DNA from 3 places in the Paenibacillus sp. MABNR03 genome. Region 2 is predicted to be linked to each of the others. Evidence: riboswitches for the same ligand, from Rfam matches in the RefSeq annotation. Region 2 holds a riboswitch; each other region holds the start of a gene.
What was found. Region 2 has a riboswitch for cobalamin ahead of cobJ (precorrin-3B C(17)-methyltransferase). Riboswitches for the same ligand answer to the same signal wherever they lie in the genome.
Positions count from the first base shown of each region.

Region 1 (3,281 bases), on a different contig from region 2:
CGAAACCCGCAATCACACCAATCGCCACGCCGAGTACAAATACAATACCGATCATCATGAATGTAAGCAGAAGCGAAGTGCGCGCCCCGTATAGGAGACGGGATAACACGCAGCGACCAAGCTGATCGGTTCCAAGCGGGTATTCGGCGCTGGCTGGCTGCAGCACCTTGGCAAAGTTCGTTGCCAGTGGATCATGCGGGGCAAGCAGCGGCGCAACCATCGCGAGAATAACCCAGAGGATGGTCAATGAGAACAGGAACCCAAACCAGCGGTGCTGTGTCCAAACAAGCCTGAATTTTCTCATCTATATATCCACGTCCAGTCGAATCCTTGGGTCATGCAGGTGTGTCCACAGATCAACGATCAGATTCAGCAATACGTAGATCGTCGCCATCCAGATGACGTAACCCTGAATCAGGGGATAGTCCCTTGTAAATATGGCATCGACCGCCATCTGCCCTACCCCGGGCCACACAAATAAACTTTCAACAATGGCTGCCCCTCCGAGCAGTGCGCCTGTGGACATACCCATGAGCGTAACGATGGGCAGCAATATATTAGGTAAAATATGATGCATCATGATCACTCTCTCCTTCACACCCCTGGCTCTTGCCCCCGTTACATAGCTCTGGGACATCTCTTCCAGAATCACCGTACGGATCTGCCTGACATACTGGGCGACCAGAGGCAAAGCCAGTGTGCATGCCGGCAGAATCAAGCTGTTCCATCCCGAACTTCCCATGACGGGCAGCAGCTTAAACTGTACGCCAAACACCAACATGAGCAGCATCCCCAGCCAGAAGCTGGGCATGGACAATCCGGCAAATGAAAACAGGCGAATGACGTAATCCAGCACTTTGTTTCTGTAGACTGCAGACATGATACCCAGCGGAAATGAAATGAGAATGACCAGAAGCAGGGCACTTCCTGTTAGCCGAAGTGTAGCCGGAAGCCTGGACAACAGGATGTCGAGAACGGGTCTGTCGTATTTGTAGGACATTCCGAAATCCCCGGTAAACACATGTCCTAACCAGGTTCCATAGCGGATCCAAAACGGTTGGTCCAACCCAAGCTGAACGCGTACCTGCTGAACCAATTCGTCAGACGGAGTGACCCCCGTGGACATGAGCATGAGCCTTGCCGGGTCCCCCGGAGACAGGTAGGTCAGCAGAAACGTCAAAAACGTAATGCCGAATAACACGGCTGCCAGTTGAATGAATCTTTTAACAATGTATCTACTCACATGTCTGACGCCCTCTCCCCAATCTCCATCAATACACAGTGACTTGTCCTTGCATATCAAAAAAGACGTCTCTCTCCGTATTACCGGAAAAGGACGTCTTAAATAAACAGATTTTCAGAAAAATCATGCTCTCTAAACACCTTCCTATCTCCCGTAGGGTACTACTGTGTTGTTAAACTAGGCAGGTCTCCTGGCTCCAGAATCCTCGTCATTGCAGCACCTTCCCGGCCTAAACCAGTGGCATAACGCTGCCTGACTCCTCTGTTACAGTGGCGGGACCGCGCCGGTATTACACCGGTCTTCCCTATTAAGCTTCTACCCGAGGGTAAAGCACCTAGTTCCACATATTCAATTGAATTGCATTCTGTACCAGTATAGCTGGCTCACGGATAATGATCAAAACTTTTTATTCAAATTTGAAACAGCTCTGCAGGCTAACCTCGTTCTCTTGATCCCTTGGGGGACACTCCTGTCACTCGCTTGAACATCTTGGAAAATAACAGCGGATCCGTGTAGCCCACCGAATGGGCAACCTCGCTTACGGATAACGTTGAACTTTGCAGCAGCTCTGCCGCACGATTCATCCGGTATTCGAGAAAGAATGCCTGCAGCGACTTCCCGTACTTCTCCTTAAAAAGACCGGACAGATATGTACGATCCAAACGCACGGACTGCGCAATATCAAGGATCGAAGTCTTTTGGCTGTACCTGTTCTCCATGAACTGGACGGCTTGCCTGATGTATTCATCCTTGGTGGACAGGGGACGCCGCGTCTTCTCTTCTTCAGGTGAGGAGGATATCAGTTCGGCAATTAACCGGTATAACAGACTCTGGCTAAATACATCTCCGCCATTGCGTGATGAGGCCTGAGTCATGTCTGCATACAAACCATCTATTACCTTAGGATCTCTGGCATCAAATACAGGATGTGCCGGACTCAGTTTTGCCCGCTGCATGAATGTCTTGGCATGGACGCCCTTAAACCCGAACCAGGAGTACGTCCATGGCTCCTTCGCATCGGCCTCATAATGGATAATGGTATCCGGGAGAATGACGAAGCCCTGACCCTGGGTCAGCCGGTATTCCTTATCCTCCATATGAACCGTTCCCCATCCCTCATGAATGTAATGAACCACATAGGAATCTCGCACCCCTGGACCCCAATAATGAGAAGGATCGCAGGCTTGCCAGCCGAAAAACAACAGCACCAGCTCCATCTGCGTCCAGTCCATGGGCAGCACATTAAACTCAATCGGTGTCATCCTTCCACTCCTTCCCTTCACCCGTATCCTTTTTTCTCATTTTAAATTATAACAGGTGAACCAGGGAAATATCAGCTGAAAGCGATACTAAAAATGGGATTATGCCATGTTTGAGAGAGGTTGAACCATAGTTATACATACCGAATCGGCCTATAGTTGGGGTACACCATTATTCAGGGAGGCTGGACTTGAGATGAACAAAATTACGTTTCTCGGTGCGGGCAGCACCGTTTTTGTCAAAAATGTATTGGGTGATGTCATGATGACCGAAGCACTGCAGGATTTTGAATTGGCCTTGTATGATATCGATGCCGAGCGGTTGAATGATTCGGAGCGACTGCTGACCAGTATGGGTCGTTCTCTCGGAAGCCGTTGTGCTGTAAAAAAATATACGGACCGCAAAGAAGCGCTGCGCGGTGCCAAATATGTCATTAACGCGATTCAAGTGGGCGGATATGATCCGTGCACGATCACGGACTTTGAAATTCCGAAAAAATACGGACTGCGTCAGACGATTGCCGATACACTCGGCATTGGCGGAATCTTCCGCAATTTGCGTACCATTCCAGTCATGCTCGATTTTGCCCGGGACATGCAGGAAGTGTGCCCTGACGCCTGGTTCCTGAACTACACCAATCCCATGGCCGTACTGACCAATGTCATGAACGTGCATGGAGGAATTAAAACGGTAGGTCTGTGCCATAGCGTGCAGGTATGTGTGCCCCATCTGTTTGAGGCGCTGGGGATGGATCAGACAGGCGTAGTCGCAAAAGTTG
Region 1 is NZ_JBCIYR010000008.1:30,034-33,314, forward strand. Features, by position in the region: gene nikC (nickel transporter permease) at 1-304, opposite strand, end outside; gene nikB (nickel ABC transporter permease) at 305-1,243, opposite strand; cobalamin riboswitch at 1,407-1,596, opposite strand; gene AAIH57_RS26460 (AraC family ligand binding domain-containing protein) at 1,678-2,505, opposite strand; gene AAIH57_RS26465 (alpha-glucosidase/alpha-galactosidase) at 2,699-3,281, shown strand, end outside.
Region 1: another riboswitch for cobalamin. It lies ahead of nikB (nickel ABC transporter permease); the one in region 2 lies ahead of cobJ (precorrin-3B C(17)-methyltransferase).

Region 2 (3,281 bases):
CTGCACAGGGCACGGTATTTCTGGATGATCGGAATATACGGGATGGTCTCGTATCCCTGATCTCGGACCCACCGGACTGGGCAGTGCTGACGACAGGAATGGGGCTGGATGCCATTTTTGAAATGGCTGAAGATATGGACATCGCCGGACAACTGCTCGATGTTCTGTCCGAAGCTTCCATTGCGGCAAGAGGATACAAAACGGTCAATGCACTTCGCAAGCGCAAGCTCTCTCCACTGGTCCGGGATGATGATGGCAGTACGGACGGGCTGATCCGCGAATTTGCACCACATGACCTCGCAGGCAAAAAAGTCATGCTTCAACTTCACGGGGAGACTGCGCCGAAGCTGGTCGACTGGCTGGAAGAACAGGGTGCGAACGTAAGACAGGTTTTACCTTATCGCCATGTGCCGCCGGAAGAGGACGAACTGGAATTGCTTTTGAATGAGATTGTACAGCATGAGGTGGATGCCGTCACATTTACGAGTGGTCCCCAGGTACGTTTTTTGACAGCATATGCAGCTTCCCAGGGCAAGCTTGATCAGTTGCAGCAGGCTTTTCGTGAAGGTGTGATTCCGGCTTCTGTAGGCAAGGTGACGGCTAATGCCATGCGTGAAGAAGGCATTGAGGCACTTGTTGTTCCGGAGGAAGAAAAGATGGGAGCGCTCATCGTTGAACTGGGACGATTTATTGCTGCGACCCATGCAGATAAATCCTGAGAAGCAGAACCGGACATACGCCCTTTAAAGCATCAGGTAGGATCTTATGAGGGCTGCTTATATGGATAACTTAATTAAAGTTCTGATCCGTTATGGATCAGAACTTTTTCTTTTTAGTCTGAAAATAGAAGAATGGATAAGTATCATAAGCATGGACATTTTTTCCTGAGCGGTGTTATGATGAAACCACTATTATTCATGAAAACAAGCAAGGTGCTCTTGCGTGAAGCAAGAGGTAACAGGGAATCGGGTGCAAATCCCGAGCGGTCCCGCCACTGTAATGGGGAAGCCCTTTTCATCCAAGTCACTCGTATATTCGGGGAAGACAGAAAAGGAAGCTGATGATCCAGAGCCAGGAGACCTACCTTGCATTGTGTCACCGAACCCTTCGCGGAAAGGAGTGGTGTACGAAGAATCAGGAAACGGGCGAACAATCGGTTCGCCTGGCAGGCCTTTTTCGGCCATGCAGCCACAGGACCCTCCTCTGCAAGGGCCGTGGACTGTCTTCTTGAGTGTACGTACATGCGTATCCCATCCGTTATAAGGATGGGATTTTTTTGTTTTTTTTAAGAAGAAGGTTATGGAACCGGAAGTAATTGAACATGCCGCACAGGGAAATTTGGCCAAGCCTCCCTCTTCAATGTTTACAATCAGTCTGAATGAGGAGAGTGGATTATGCCATCAAGCCTAACTGCGGACTGGTGAAGTGATCATATAGAAGATTTTGACGTGCTAAGACACGGGACTGAGGATACGGAGGAGGAGAAGCAATGCAAGGTCAAGGGAAGCTGCTGATTATCGGATTTGGCCCGGGTGCGATGGAGCATATCACCACAAGGGCATTGGAAGCACTGCGGGAGAGCGAGGTCATCATCGGTTATAACACTTACGTTGATCTGATCAGGCCGCTCCTGGACGGTCAGGAGATTGTACGGACAGGCATGACCGAAGAGGTCAGCCGGGCGCAGGAAGCAGTCAGACAGGCGGAGATGGGTAAAATTGTGGCTGTAATCTCCAGTGGTGATGCCGGAGTGTACGGTATGGCCGGACTTGTGTATGAAGTGCTGATGGAGCAGGGCTGGAAGCCGGAGAGTGGTGTTGGCGTTGAGGTCATTCCGGGCGTATCCGCCATTCAATCCTGTGCCTCACTACTGGGTGCACCCGTGATGCATGATGCATGTACGATCAGTTTGAGTGACCACCTCACGCCATGGGACACGATTATTCGGCGAGTTGAAGCAGCTGCAGCGGCTGATTTTGTCATTGCTCTGTACAACCCTCGTAGTGGACGCCGCACACGCCAGATCGTCGAGACACAGGAGATGCTGCTTCGTTACCGTGATTCGCAGACACCGGTTGGGCTCGTAAAAAGTGCTTACCGTGAACGTCAGGATGTTGTGATGACCACGCTGGAAGACATGCTGAATCATGACATCGGCATGCTGACGACCGTGATCATTGGTAACTCCTCGACCATGATGTACGAAGGACTCATGGTCACACCGCGCGGGTATCAGCGGAAGTATACGCTGAATACCGCGGAACAGTCGCTCAGACCGCATGAGCGACTGCGCACGGAAGCCGAGCCATGGTCGCTCGGCGCCATGGAAGCCCGCTCTGCTGCCTCCGGCAAGGCAGCAGATTCGGGCCCGGTTCGCGCTGCGCAAGGCAGTGCGGACACGGCTTTGCAAGGGCAGCCGCGCGCAGACGCGCCTGCTGCCCAGCCTGCGGCAAGCCCGGCACGCAGCAGTGGCACCGCTGTGCTTGCCGCCGAGCGGCCCGCGGCGGTAGAACCCGCACCGCGTTCAGCCGCAGTGGAGCCGCGTGCAGATGCGGCTGAGCTGGCTGCCGAGGCACTGACGCGGCTCGCGGCAGGCGGCAAGCTCGCTGGCGGAGCAGCCAGTCGATGGCTGGATGCGGCTGCGCCGGGCTCGTTAGCCGGGACGCCGCAGCAGGTCACGGCAGCAGCGGTACGCACGACACCCGAGCCGGGACGCAAAGCGCCGCTGTTCGAGGTTGGCGTCTCGCCGGGCGTCGGCAATAAGAAGTTTACCGCAGCCCAGATGGCGCTGCTCGCGCAGTGTGCGAGTGAAGAAGGCGAGCTGGAGTACACGCCGGAACATCAGATTATTTTGCGAGTACCGACCTTTGAGCCGGATCAACTGGTAGAGGAGCTGCGCGCAGCGAACTTCATCGTGGTTCCGATCGGAGATGTCATCAAGGTGAAGGCTTGCGACTTCTGCAATATGGAGAAGGACGATGCTGTACCGATGGCCAATCATTTGCAGGCCATTATTGGCGGGATTAGCGCACCGAAAGAAACCAGTGTGGCCCTGAATGGCTGCGGCATGGCGTGTTACGGTGCCGTGCTGGAGGACATCGGAATTGTCTACCGCAAAGGCGGGTACGATCTCTTCCTTGGCGGCAAAAAGTTTGGACGAAATGCTCACCCTGCCCAGCCTGTAGCTGAGGGCATTCCAGGCGATCAGATCGGCGAGATTGTGGAACGGATCGTGGCGGAGTACAAGGAAAAGGGACATCCGAACGAGCGATTCCACAAAT
Region 2 is NZ_JBCIYR010000004.1:445,694-448,974, forward strand. Features, by position in the region: gene AAIH57_RS21750 (uroporphyrinogen-III synthase) at 1-719, shown strand, start outside; cobalamin riboswitch at 914-1,102, shown strand; gene cobJ (precorrin-3B C(17)-methyltransferase) at 1,490-3,281, shown strand, end outside.

Region 3 (3,281 bases), on a different contig from region 2:
TCATCTGGATGAACCGGAGGTGGTGCGGGGAACGGTGGAGACGGTAGCGGAAAATATTGTGGATGCCATCGTTTCTCCGCTATTCTATGCCCTGATTGGCGGTGCTCCGCTGGCGATGGCTTATCGGGCCGTGAATACGCTGGATTCCATGGTCGGCTATAAAAATGAAAAATATATGCATCTCGGCTGGGCATCCGCGCGTCTGGATGACTGGGCGAACTGGATTCCCGCACGGATTACCGCCTTGCTGCTGATAACGGGAGCATGGTTCATGAGGCTGGATGCAAAAGGCGCAGCACGCATGGTACGCCGGGATGCCAGATTGCACCCGAGCCCAAACAGCGGATTTCCGGAGTCGGCGGTTGCGGGAGCTCTGGGCATCAGGCTTGGCGGACACAACGTTTACCATGGCGTGGCTTCTTTTCGAGCCTATATGGGCGAGCAGACCCGGCTGATGGAAGCAGAGGATATCGTGCGCACCACACGTTTGATGTTTTGGTCGGCGGGGGCCTTTGTGCTGTTATGCTGGCTGACAGCACTCGTAATCTGGGCAGCAGGAGGCGCACAGTGGTGGAATTAGACTGTGAACAGCATGGAACTGAAATACGGGATATTGTGTTTATCCGTCATGGTACAACGTCTTGGAATGTTGAAAAAAGATATCTCGGACATACCGATATCGGTCTTCTGCCGGATGCAGAGCGGGAACTGGCTTCGCTTCGCGAGTCGATCAGCGCGATCACTTGGGATGCGCTGTATTGCAGTGATCTGCTGCGCTGCCGTCAGACCATGCAACGAATCGCGCCTGTGCAAGCAGGACAAGCACAGCTTGATCCGCGTCTGCGTGAGATTGATTTTGGGCAATGGGAAGGGCTGACTTACGATCAGCTCAAGGACAACCCGCACTACCGGGATTGGATTGATGCACCGCAGGATGTGACGCCACCGGGCGGCGAGCCTTGGCAGGCTTTTACTGCGAGGATTGACTCCTTTCTGACGGATTGCCTGTTGTCCGCTTCGCCAGAGGTATATTCCGGAGAAAATATGGTTCCGGCGATAGCCGTGGTTACCCATGGCGGCGTAATTCGTTATGCGGTATCACGTCTCATACCGGAACTGGGATTCTGGGACACACAGGTTATTCCGGGGCAAGCGATTAAGGTTCGGCTGGAAAAAAGCAAAAACAGCTGGGTATCAAGCAGGGTGTCTTTTCCATGAATCGGGTTGTAAGGATGTGCAATATAACCTATAATCACAACAGAAGTGTGACTTCAGCATGGATACATCTTTGGTTATGCACATAAGTGCTAACGGATGCGATATGCTCACTTGAATGGTTACAATATCAGCGACCACGGGTCCCGTGTGCATGTATCAAATGTCATCGATTTTTATGAGCGATGAACGGCACAACGGGTGAAATAGGGAAGCCGGTGTGAATCCGGCACGGTCCCGCCACTGTAAATCAGGACGAGTAGTCCTGTAAGTCAGGTTACCTGCCCTGGACGTACAAACCGGTGTTCCTTCGAGGAAAGGACAGCGTTTCGGGCAGTTCTATGCGCATGTACAGTGGTTACGCTGAAGATGTGCAGATCGCCATATGCGAGACGTCATCCCTGATCCTGGCGTAAGGATCGGGGATTTTTTTGTTCATATAGGATGAACCGAAATATTCACACGTAACGAAGAGTGCAGAACCAATCTGGAGAAGCGTAGCGCTCGCCTTTATCCCCGGATTTTCACGTTAATAAGAGAGAATCAAAAAAAATCTGGGGATAACAGCGATCGGAAGATGGTACTGCAATCGTAGTGGCCTAGTGTGGTTTTCTAGGGTCATTTTATTTAGGAACACAAATTCAGGGGAAACGGTCAGGATCACTACTTAAGAGAGAACATAGAGAAGGGGAGAATGAACAACATGAATATCAAAAATTGGAAAAACGTAGCGTCACTGCTGAGTGCAGCGGCACTCGCACTGGCTTTGGCCGGATGTGGCAACGCAACAACTAACGAGGGCACAGGTGCTTCACAGCAGCCGGCACAGGAGCAATCCCAAGGCCAGGAGCAGACGGATCTCAAAACACAATATCCACTGACGGTAACCGATGCGACGGGTGAATCCTTTACGTTTGAGCAAGCGCCAGCCAAAATCGTATCCGTATCCCCGGCAGAAACCGAAACGCTGTTCGCACTCGGGCTGGACGAGCAGATTGTAGGGGTATCCGACTATGATGATTATCCTGAAGCCGCAACAACCAAAGCGAAAATGGGCGGCGTCTCGAAGCCAAACGAAGAGTCTATCATTGCTGCTGAAGCAGACATCGTATTTACAGGTATCTCAATGAGCGAAGATGCCGTGAAAAAGCTGCGTGAACTGGGTATCACCATTTTTAAAACCGATCCCAAATCGGTAGACGATGTAATGAACAACATCGAAACGTTTGGCAAAATCACGGATCATCAGGAGCAGGCACAGGAGCTCATCACCAAGATGAAACAGGATGTGGCGGACGTAACTGAAGCGGTGAAGGCTGTTAAGCCGGAAGAGAAGAAAAATGTTTACGTTGAATTCTCCCCAGGTTGGACGGTAGGTAAAGGTGAGTTCATGGACGAACTGATCACTGTTGCCGGTGGGATCAACGTTGCTTCCGACCTGGAAGGTTGGAATGAAATTAACGAAGAGAACATTATTGCTTCCAATCCGGATGTGATTTTGTACGCGAACGATGTCATTGATGAAAACTCCAAAACATTGGATCAAATCATCAAAGAGCGCAGCGGCTGGGATCAAATTACAGCTGTGAAAGACGACGCAGTCATTGGCCTGGATGCCAACCTGCTGAGCCGTCCGGGACCACGCGTAACGGAAGGTTTGAAAGCTGTAGCCAAAGCGATCTATCCTGATCTGTTCCAATGAGTAAAAAGCTGGCAGTGTACGGAACAGCCGGAATTCTGCTGCTTGTGCTGACCGTGCTGATCTGTACGGGCATCGGTTCGGTGGCTCTGCCTGTCCGTGACATTGCAGGCATTCTGCTTCATCACATGCCATGGATCGGAGACTGGATCACGCCCGACTGGAGTACGTCAGCCGAGCAGATTATATGGAAGGTTCGTTTCCCGCGCGTGCTGCTTGCCGTGCTTGTGGGTGCATCGCTGGCAATCGCCGGAGCGGGATTTCAAGGGGTTCTTCGTAACCCGCTGGCAGATCCGTTTACCCTGGGCGTATCGTCCGGTGCATCGGTGGGGGCAGCTTTTCTGATTTTCTTCGGATTGCAGTACGC
Region 3 is NZ_JBCIYR010000002.1:749,218-752,498, forward strand. Features, by position in the region: gene cbiB (adenosylcobinamide-phosphate synthase CbiB) at 1-580, shown strand, start outside; gene AAIH57_RS11995 (histidine phosphatase family protein) at 571-1,218, shown strand; cobalamin riboswitch at 1,388-1,518, shown strand; gene AAIH57_RS12000 (ABC transporter substrate-binding protein) at 1,919-2,917, shown strand; gene AAIH57_RS12005 (FecCD family ABC transporter permease) at 2,914-3,281, shown strand, end outside.
Region 3: another riboswitch for cobalamin. It lies ahead of AAIH57_RS12000 (ABC transporter substrate-binding protein); the one in region 2 lies ahead of cobJ (precorrin-3B C(17)-methyltransferase).